Linked DNA regions of Aquabacterium sp. OR-4. The protein of the gene in region 2 interacts with the protein of the main gene of each other region in a pairwise test. Links are inferred from orthologs where the notes say so. Each region holds a gene or a part of one and is shown on either strand. Other genes may lie near its edges.

Region 1 (3,190 bases), on a different replicon or contig from region 2:
CCCATGCCGACTGGCTGCTGGGCCTGCTGGCCCTGGCCGGCGTGGGCTGGCTGCTGTGGCGCCTGATCCGCGACCACGACGACACCCCCGCCGCTGACACCCCGGCCCCCGCCCCCGTCGACAGGAGACACACGCGCATGAGCACTTCCGCAACGCCGGATCTGGCATCGGCCACGGGGGTCGACGACGACGCCGTGGCGCATGGCAGCCCCCTCCGCTCGGTCTATGTGTACGAGGCGCCGGTGCGCCTGTGGCACTGGATCAACGCCCTGTGCATCACCGTGCTGGCCATCACCGGCTACTTCATCGGCCAGCCGCTGCCCACCCAGCCGGGCGAGGCCAGCGCCAACTACCTGATGGGCTACATCCGCTTTGCGCACTTTGCCGCCGCCTACCTGTTCGTCGTGGGGCTGCTGGGCCGCATCTACTGGGCCCTGGTGGGCAACCACCATGCGCGCGAGCTGTTCACGCTGCCGATCTTCACGCCGGCCTACTGGCGCGAGGTGCGCACCATGCTCAAGTGGTATGCGTTCCTGATTCCGCAGCCCAGCCAGTATGTGGGCCACAACCCGCTGGCGCGCATGGCCATGTTCTTCGGCTTCTTCCTGTTCTCGGTGTTCATGGTGTTCACCGGCTTCGCGCTGTACGGCGAAGGCGCGCAGGCCGGCTCGTGGCAGGAGCGCCTGTTCGGCTGGGTGATCCCTCTGATGGGCCAGAGCCAGGACGTGCACACCTGGCACCGCATGGGCATGTGGGGCATGCTGATCTTCATCACCGTGCATGTCTACGCCGCCGTCCGCGAAGACATCATGGGCCGCCAGAGCATCGTCAGCACGATGGTCTCGGGCCACCGCACCTTCAAGCGCTGAGCCGGCACCCGGACAGCGCCTGACTTGACCGGACGCTGAAGATGCGCGCCTCGATGCTTCACCCCAGCGGTGTGCCGCGCCGCGCGCCGGTGCATCCGGGGCGCTTTCTGCAGCGCTATGTGCTGGCGCCGATGGCCATCAGCCAGAGCGAGGCCGCGCGGCGCCTGGGCATCAGCCGGCGCCGCGTCAACGAGATCGTGATGGGCCACCGCGCGATGTCGCCCGACACCGCCATCCGCTGCGCCCTGGCGTTCGGCCTGGCCGCCGACGAGTGGCTGGCGCTGCAGGCGCAGTGGGACAGCTACCACGCCTGGAAGCAGCTGCGCCGCCGCCTGGCCCCGGCCACGGCAGCCCACCCGGCACGGCCCGCGGCGCCGTCGCGGCGCCAGGCCCCCGCCCGCTGCGCGGCCTGAGCCGCGCAGCGGGCACTCCCCCCTTCCTCTCCTTTCGCCGACACGTTCACCGCCATGCCTGCCGCCGCCTCTGAAACCGCCTGCCACCCCACCCGTAACACGCCCGCGGCGCGTGCCGACGACAGCATCGTGGTGCTGGGCATCGGCAACGTGCTGTGGGCCGACGAAGGTTTCGGCGTGCGCGCCGTCGAGGCGCTGGACGCGCGCTGGCGCTTTGCCCCGAACGTGCAGCTGGTCGACGGCGGCACCCAGGGCCTGTACCTGATCCAGCATGTGCAGGCCGCGCGCCGGCTGCTGATCCTCGACGCCATCGACTACGGCCTGCCGCCCGGCACGCTCAAGCGGGTGGAGAACGACGAGGTGCCGCGCTTTCTCGGCGCCAAGAAGATGAGCCTGCACCAGACCGGCTTCCAGGAGGTGCTGGCGCTGGCCCGCCTGACCGGCAACTACCCCGACGAGGTGCTGCTGATCGGCTGCCAGCCCGAGGAGCTGGACGACTATGGCGGCAGCCTGCGCCCGGTGGTCAAGGCCGCGCTCGACGAGGCCTTGCAGCAGGCCGTGCAGCGCCTGCGCGAGTGGGGCGCCGAGCCGCAGCCGCGCGAGACCCCGCCGGCCGCCGACGACGCGGTGTGCGTGCCCACGCTGGCGCTGGGCGCCTACGAGGCCGGCCGCCCGGCCGAGGCCCAGGCCTGCCGCATCGGCGACGAGCGTTTCATGGTCAGCGCCGCGGCGGCGGCGGCCCTGATCGCCAGCCAGGGCTGAGCGGCCATGTGCATCGGCATGCCCATGCAGGTGCTGGCCACGCGCGAAGGCTTTGCGCAGGTGGCCGGCCGTGGCGAGCAGCGCGAGGTGAACACCGCGCTGGTCGGCCCGGTGCAGCCGGGCGACTGGCTGCTGGTGTTTCTGGACACCGCACGCGAGTGCATCGACGCCGCACGCGCCGCCGAGGTGGACGCCACGCTCGACCTGGTGCAGGCCGCGATGGCCGGCGTCGCACCCGATCCGCTGCGCGAGCCCGGCTTCAGCCTGCCCTCGGCGATGACCGCCGAGCAGCTGGCGGCGCTGGCCGGTGGCTGAGCCCGGCGCCCACCCACAACCGCCACCCACGCCGGCCATCCGCACCCGTCATCTGCACCCGTCATCCGCAGCGCCACCCACCCACCCACCCACCACCCATCCACCCACCGCCACCATGAGCACCGACACCCTGGACACCCCCACCACCGCCGACGACCCCACCCAAGGCGCCGCGCCACTGGTGCAGCGCCTGGTCAGCCAGCATGGCGCGCGCTGGGTTGGTCGCGGCCAGCTCGAGGCCTTTCTGGCCGAGCCCGGCGACCGCGTGCTGTTTTTCCACGGCGACCCGGTGCGCTTTCCCGAGGTGGTCGATGTGGCCGTGGTGCTGCCCGAGCTGCAGCGCGCGGTGAACGACGGCCGGCCCGGTGGCCGCTTCCAGGTGGGCGTCGTGCCGCGTGCCGACGAAGACGCGCTGGCCGCCCGCTTCGACGTGCAGCGCTGGCCGTCGCTGCTGTTCCTGCGCGACGGGCGCTACGTCACCGTGGTGGCCGGCATGCTCGACTGGACCGACTACGTGGCCCGCGTGCGCGAGGCCCTGGCCCTGCCCACCACGCGCACGCCGGGCGTCGGCATCCGCGTGGCGCGGGCCGATGCGCCGGCCGATGCCGGCGGCTGCCACTGAGCGCCCGCCTGCCCACCTTCAACCGGAGAAGCCGAATGAAACCGCAAGTGCCGAGCAACGCCCAGCGCGCCGGGGGCCAGCCATGAAGCCCTTTCCGATCCCGGTGATCGCCGACCTGCCGCTGGGCATCGGCAGCCACACCGAAGACGAGACGCTCGACTACATCAGCATGCCGCAGGGCATGTCCACCTACCGCGCGCCGCCCCTGC
Region 2 (4,476 bases):
AAGGTGAAGGCCAGCGGCGCCGACACGCTGATCACCGGCAACTGGGGCCAGGACATGACCCTGCTGCTGCGCGCCGCGGCAGACGCCGGCATGAACCTGCGCTACTACAACCACAGCGCCGGGGCCTTTCCCGGCACCGTCACGGCCATGAGCCTGGCCAAGCTGGGCCAGCTGACCTGGGTGGCCGAGTGGCACCCGGGCCAGGCCGACACGCCCCGGGTGGACGCCCTGGCCAAGGCCTTCAAGGCCAAGACCGGCAAGGACTTTCTGGCACCCCGCATCGAGATGACGCCGCGCTTCGTGGCCGCCGCCATCGAGAAGGCCAAGTCGCTGGAGCCGATCAAGATCGCCCGCGCGATGGAAGACCTGAGCTTTGACACCAGCGTGGGCCCGGTGCGCATGCGCGCCGAAGACCACCAGCTGCTGCTGCCCCAGGTGGTGAACACCATCGCGCCGGTCGACGGCAAGGCGGTGAAGGCCGGCTACGAGGGCACGAACTGGGGCTTTCGCACCGATGCCAGCTACAGCGGCAACGAGCTGGCGCAGGGCACGGAGTGCAAGATGGTCCGGCCCTGAGCCTGGTCGCCCGGCCATGAAAAAGGGCCACCGCGGGTGGCCCAATTCTGTGCAGCCGGCCGAAGGCCGCTGGTGGCCTCAGGCCACCGTGCGCACCTCGCCCGCACCATGCAGGTTGCTGGTGCAGCGGCCGCACAGCGTGGGGTGGGCGCTGTCGTGGCCCACGTCGTCGCGCCAGTGCCAGCAGCGCTCGCACTTGGTGGCCGTGCTGGGCGTTACCGTGATCGCCAGTTCGGGCGCTTCGGCCAGTTGCGCCACTGAGGTGATGAACACGAACTTCAGATCCTCGCCCAGGCTGGCCAGCAGCGCGTGGGTTTCGGGCGGTGCGGCCACGGTCACATTGGCCTGCAGCGACGAGCCCACGCCGCCGGCGGTGCGCACCGCCTCGATGGCCTTGTTGGCCGCGTCGCGCACCTCGCGCACGGCGGACCACTTGGCCAGCAGCGCGGCATCGGGCGTGGCGCCCACGTCGGCAAAGTTCCAGTAGGTCTGCAGGAAGATGCTGCCCTGGCCGGGGGCAAAGATGGCCCAGGCTTCTTCGGCGGTGAAGCTGCAGAACGGCGCCATCCAGCGCAGCATGGCCTGCGTGATCTGCCACAGCGCGGTCTGCGCGCTGCGGCGCGCCAGGCTCTTGGGTGCGGTGGTGTAGAGGCGGTCCTTCAGCACATCGAGGTAGAACGCGCCCAGGTCTTCCGAGCAGTACACCTGCAGCTTGGACACGACGGGGTGGAACTCGTACACCTCGTAGTGCTTCAGGATCTCGGCCTGGAACTCGGCCGCACGGGCCAGTGCGAAGCGGTCGATCTCCAGCAGTTGATCGGCCGGCACGGCGTCCGCCTTCGGATCGAAGTCGCTCACATTGGCCAGCAGAAAGCGCAGCGTGTTGCGGATGCGGCGGTAGGCGTCCACCACGCGGGCCAGGATCTTGTCGTCGCCGGCGATGTCGCCCGAGTAGTCGCTGGCCGCCACCCACAGGCGGATGATCTCGCCGCCCAGCTTCTGGCTCACCGCCTGCGGCTCGATGCCGTTGCCCAGGCTCTTGCTCATCTTGCGGCCCTGGCTGTCCACGGTGAAGCCGTGGGTCAGCAGGCCGCGGTAGGGCGCGCGGCCGTAGATGGCGCAGGCCAGCAAGAGCGAGCTGTGGAACCAGCCGCGATGCTGGTCATGGCCTTCCAGGTACAGGTCGGCCTCGGGGCCGACATCGTGGTGGCCCAGGCTGCCGCCGGTGTTGGCATGGGTGCCGCGCAGCACATGCCAGAAGGTGGAGCCCGAGTCGAACCACACCTCGAGGATGTCGCTGCTCTTGCTGTAGTGCGGCGCGTCGGCGGCGCCCAGGATGTCTTCGGCCGTGGCGCGGCTCCAGGCCTCGATGCCGCCCTGCTCGACGATGCCGGCCGCCTGGTCCAGGATCTCCATCGTGCGCGGGTGCAGTTCGCCGGTCTCCTTGTGCAGGAAGAACGGCACCGGCACACCCCAGCTGCGCTGGCGGCTGATGCACCAGTCGGGCCGGTTGGCGATCATGTCGCGCAGCCTGGCCTTGCCGTTCTCGGGATAGAACTGGGTGTGGTCGATGGCGTCCAGCGCCATCTGGCGCAGGGTTTTGGGCGCCTTGTCCTGGGTGAACACGCCCTCGCCCTCGTCCATGCGCACAAACCACTGCGCCGCGGCGCGGTAGATCACCGGGCTCTTGTGGCGCCAGCAGTGCGGGTAGCTGTGGGTGATGGTCTCGGTGGCCATCAGGCGGCCGGCGTTCTTCAGCGCCTCCAGGATGACCGGCACGGCCTTCCAGATCTGCTGGCCGCCAAACAGCGGGAAGTCGGCCGCATACACGCCGTTGCCGCCCACCGGGTTCAGGATGTCGTCGACGCCCATGCCGTTGGCGCGGCAGGAGTTGAAGTCGTCCACGCCGTAGGCCGGCGACGAATGCACGATGCCGGTGCCATCGTCGGCGGTCGCGTAATCAGCCAGGTAGACGGGCGACAGGCGGTCATAGCCAGCGTCCACCTCGGCCAGCGGGTGGCGGAAGTTCAGGCCGCCCAGCTTCTCTCCCAGCGCGGTGGCCAGCACCGTGCCGCCGATGCCGTAACGTGCCAGACACTTGTCCACCAGGCTGGCGGCCAGCACCAGCAGGCCGCGCTCGGTGTCGACCAGCGCGTACTCGAGCGCCGGGTTGAGGTTCAAGGCCTGGTTGGCCGGGATGGTCCAGGCCGTGGTGGTCCAGATCACCACGAATGCAGGTTTGTCGATTTTTGCCAGACCAAATGCCGCCGCGAGTTTCTCGGGCTCGGCGCTGGGGAATGCAACATCCAGCGTCTGGCTTTTCTTGTCGGCATATTCGATTTCGAATTCGGCCAGCGACGATCCGCAATCAAAACACCAATAAACCGGTTTCAGGCCGCGGTAGACAAAACCCCGTTCAATCACGCGCTTGAAAGCGCGGATTTCTCCGGCCTCGTTGGCGAAATCCATCGTGCGATAAGGTTTCTTCCAGTCGCCCAAAACCCCCAGGCGCTGGAAATCCAGCATTTGCTGGCCAATTTGCTCGGTGGCGTAGGCGCGGCTCTTGGCCTGCATGTCGTCGCGGCTGAGCGTGCGGCCATGCTTTTTCTCGATGGCGTTCTCGATCGGTAGGCCGTGGCAGTCCCAGCCCGGCACGTACTGCGCATCAAAGCCGGCCAGCTGCCGCGCCTTGACGATCATGTCCTTGAGCACCTTGTTCACCGCATGGCCCATGTGGATCTGGCCGTTGGCATAGGGCGGGCCGTCGTGCAGGATGAACTTGGGCGCGTTGCAGCGCGCATCGCGCAGGCGCTGGTACAGGCCGTCGTCGTTCCACTGCTTCACCCAGCCCGGCTCGCGCTTGGGCAGGTCGCCACGCATCGGAAACGGGGTGTCGGGCAGGTTCAGCGTGGCACGGTAGTCCGGGGTGGTGGCGTCGGTCATGGCGGGCTGGCGCCGGCGGGGCGGCGCGTGGGCAATCGGGCGGAGAGGCGGGCCTGCGCCTGGAGTGGCGGCGCGGCCGGGCGGGTGGCGCAGCGGCTGTATGCCGCGCCGGGCGTCAACGCACTGCGCGTCGAATTCGGTCGCGCGTGGTCTGGCGGCGCGTCGCAGCGTAGACGCGGGCAACCAAGGCGGACGGGGCATGCATCGTGACATTGTACGGGCGGGGTGCTGCGCAGAACCCGCGCGGGCGCCGCGCGCCCCCGTGCCGCCGTCGCCGTGGGCAGGCGCCAAGGCCGTTTGGCGGGCGCGCGCGGCGGCGGGCACGGCTTCTGTCAGGCGCAGCACGCCAGGCATTCGGCGGGTGCTGTCATGCGCCGGCAGCGCAAACGATTCACGATCTGGCCAGTTTGACAACGCGCCACCATTGCCTGTTTCCGCCCGATGTGAAAACGTGTCGACCTTGTTGGGGGACAGGTTGTTGTCGGGAAACCTTACAGCGGCGAATGGAGGTCTTCGGCGCTGAACCCTAAGTGCTTGATCTGGAAGAACGGGCCTTCAGTGGCACAAAATTTGCTGAAAATGAAGGTTCGTGCGGAAGTGTGAACAAGCGCACGTCCGGTAAAACGGGCGCTGCGTAACAAGGTTTTTCATTTGGCTGGAGTGAACATGAAGTCGGTTTTCAAGTTTGTTGGTGCCGTCGCGGCCGGTGCATTTGCAATGGCTGGCAGCGCTCACGCCGCGCTGCAACTCGTGCCGGAGCCGGGCTCGATCGCCCTGGTGGGCCTGGCCGTTGGCGCCCTGGTTGTCGCCACGCGCAGCCGCAAGAAGTGATGTGGTCCGCGCGCCGGCACGTGCTTCACGTGCCGGTGGCGCGGTCCTGACGGCAGTCCGCGCGAGCGGGCTGCCGGCTTGATCGGCCGGTCGCGCAATACACCGCGGCGACCCCGGGGCCGATCC

What was found. Proteins that work in one complex are often made in the same cells at the same time.
Region 1: the proteins of ileS (region 2) and N4G63_RS00295 interact in binary tests that used the Escherichia coli proteins (3 or more experiments, as listed by UniProt). The link is inferred for Aquabacterium sp. OR-4 from one-to-one orthologs.

Annotation. Positions count from the first base shown.
Region 1 is NZ_JAOCQD020000001.1:68,965-72,154, reverse strand. The notes cover bases 353-3,190. They hold N4G63_RS00295 (HyaD/HybD family hydrogenase maturation endopeptidase), read left to right. Parts: upstream 353-1,336; coding sequence 1,337-2,044; downstream 2,045-3,190. Other genes in these bases: N4G63_RS00280 (hydrogenase expression/formation protein), read left to right, coding at 3,064-3,190; N4G63_RS00285 (thioredoxin domain-containing protein), read left to right, coding at 2,475-2,981; N4G63_RS00290 (HypC/HybG/HupF family hydrogenase formation chaperone), read left to right, coding at 2,051-2,359; N4G63_RS00300 (HigA family addiction module antitoxin), read left to right, coding at 911-1,282; cybH (Ni/Fe-hydrogenase, b-type cytochrome subunit), read left to right, coding at 353-869. In the rest of the region: more of cybH, read left to right, coding at 138-352.
Region 2 is NZ_JAOCQD020000002.1:1,681,426-1,685,901, reverse strand. The notes cover bases 455-3,849. They hold ileS (isoleucine--tRNA ligase), read right to left. Parts: upstream 3,520-3,849; coding sequence 655-3,519; downstream 455-654. Other genes in these bases: N4G63_RS19580 (branched-chain amino acid ABC transporter substrate-binding protein), read left to right, coding at 455-576. Also shown: more of N4G63_RS19580, read left to right, coding at 1-454; N4G63_RS19570 (PEP-CTERM sorting domain-containing protein), read left to right, coding at 4,186-4,350. UniProt on the Escherichia coli protein: Catalyzes the attachment of isoleucine to tRNA(Ile). As IleRS can inadvertently accommodate and process structurally similar amino acids such as valine, to avoid such errors it has two additional distinct tRNA(Ile)-dependent editing activities.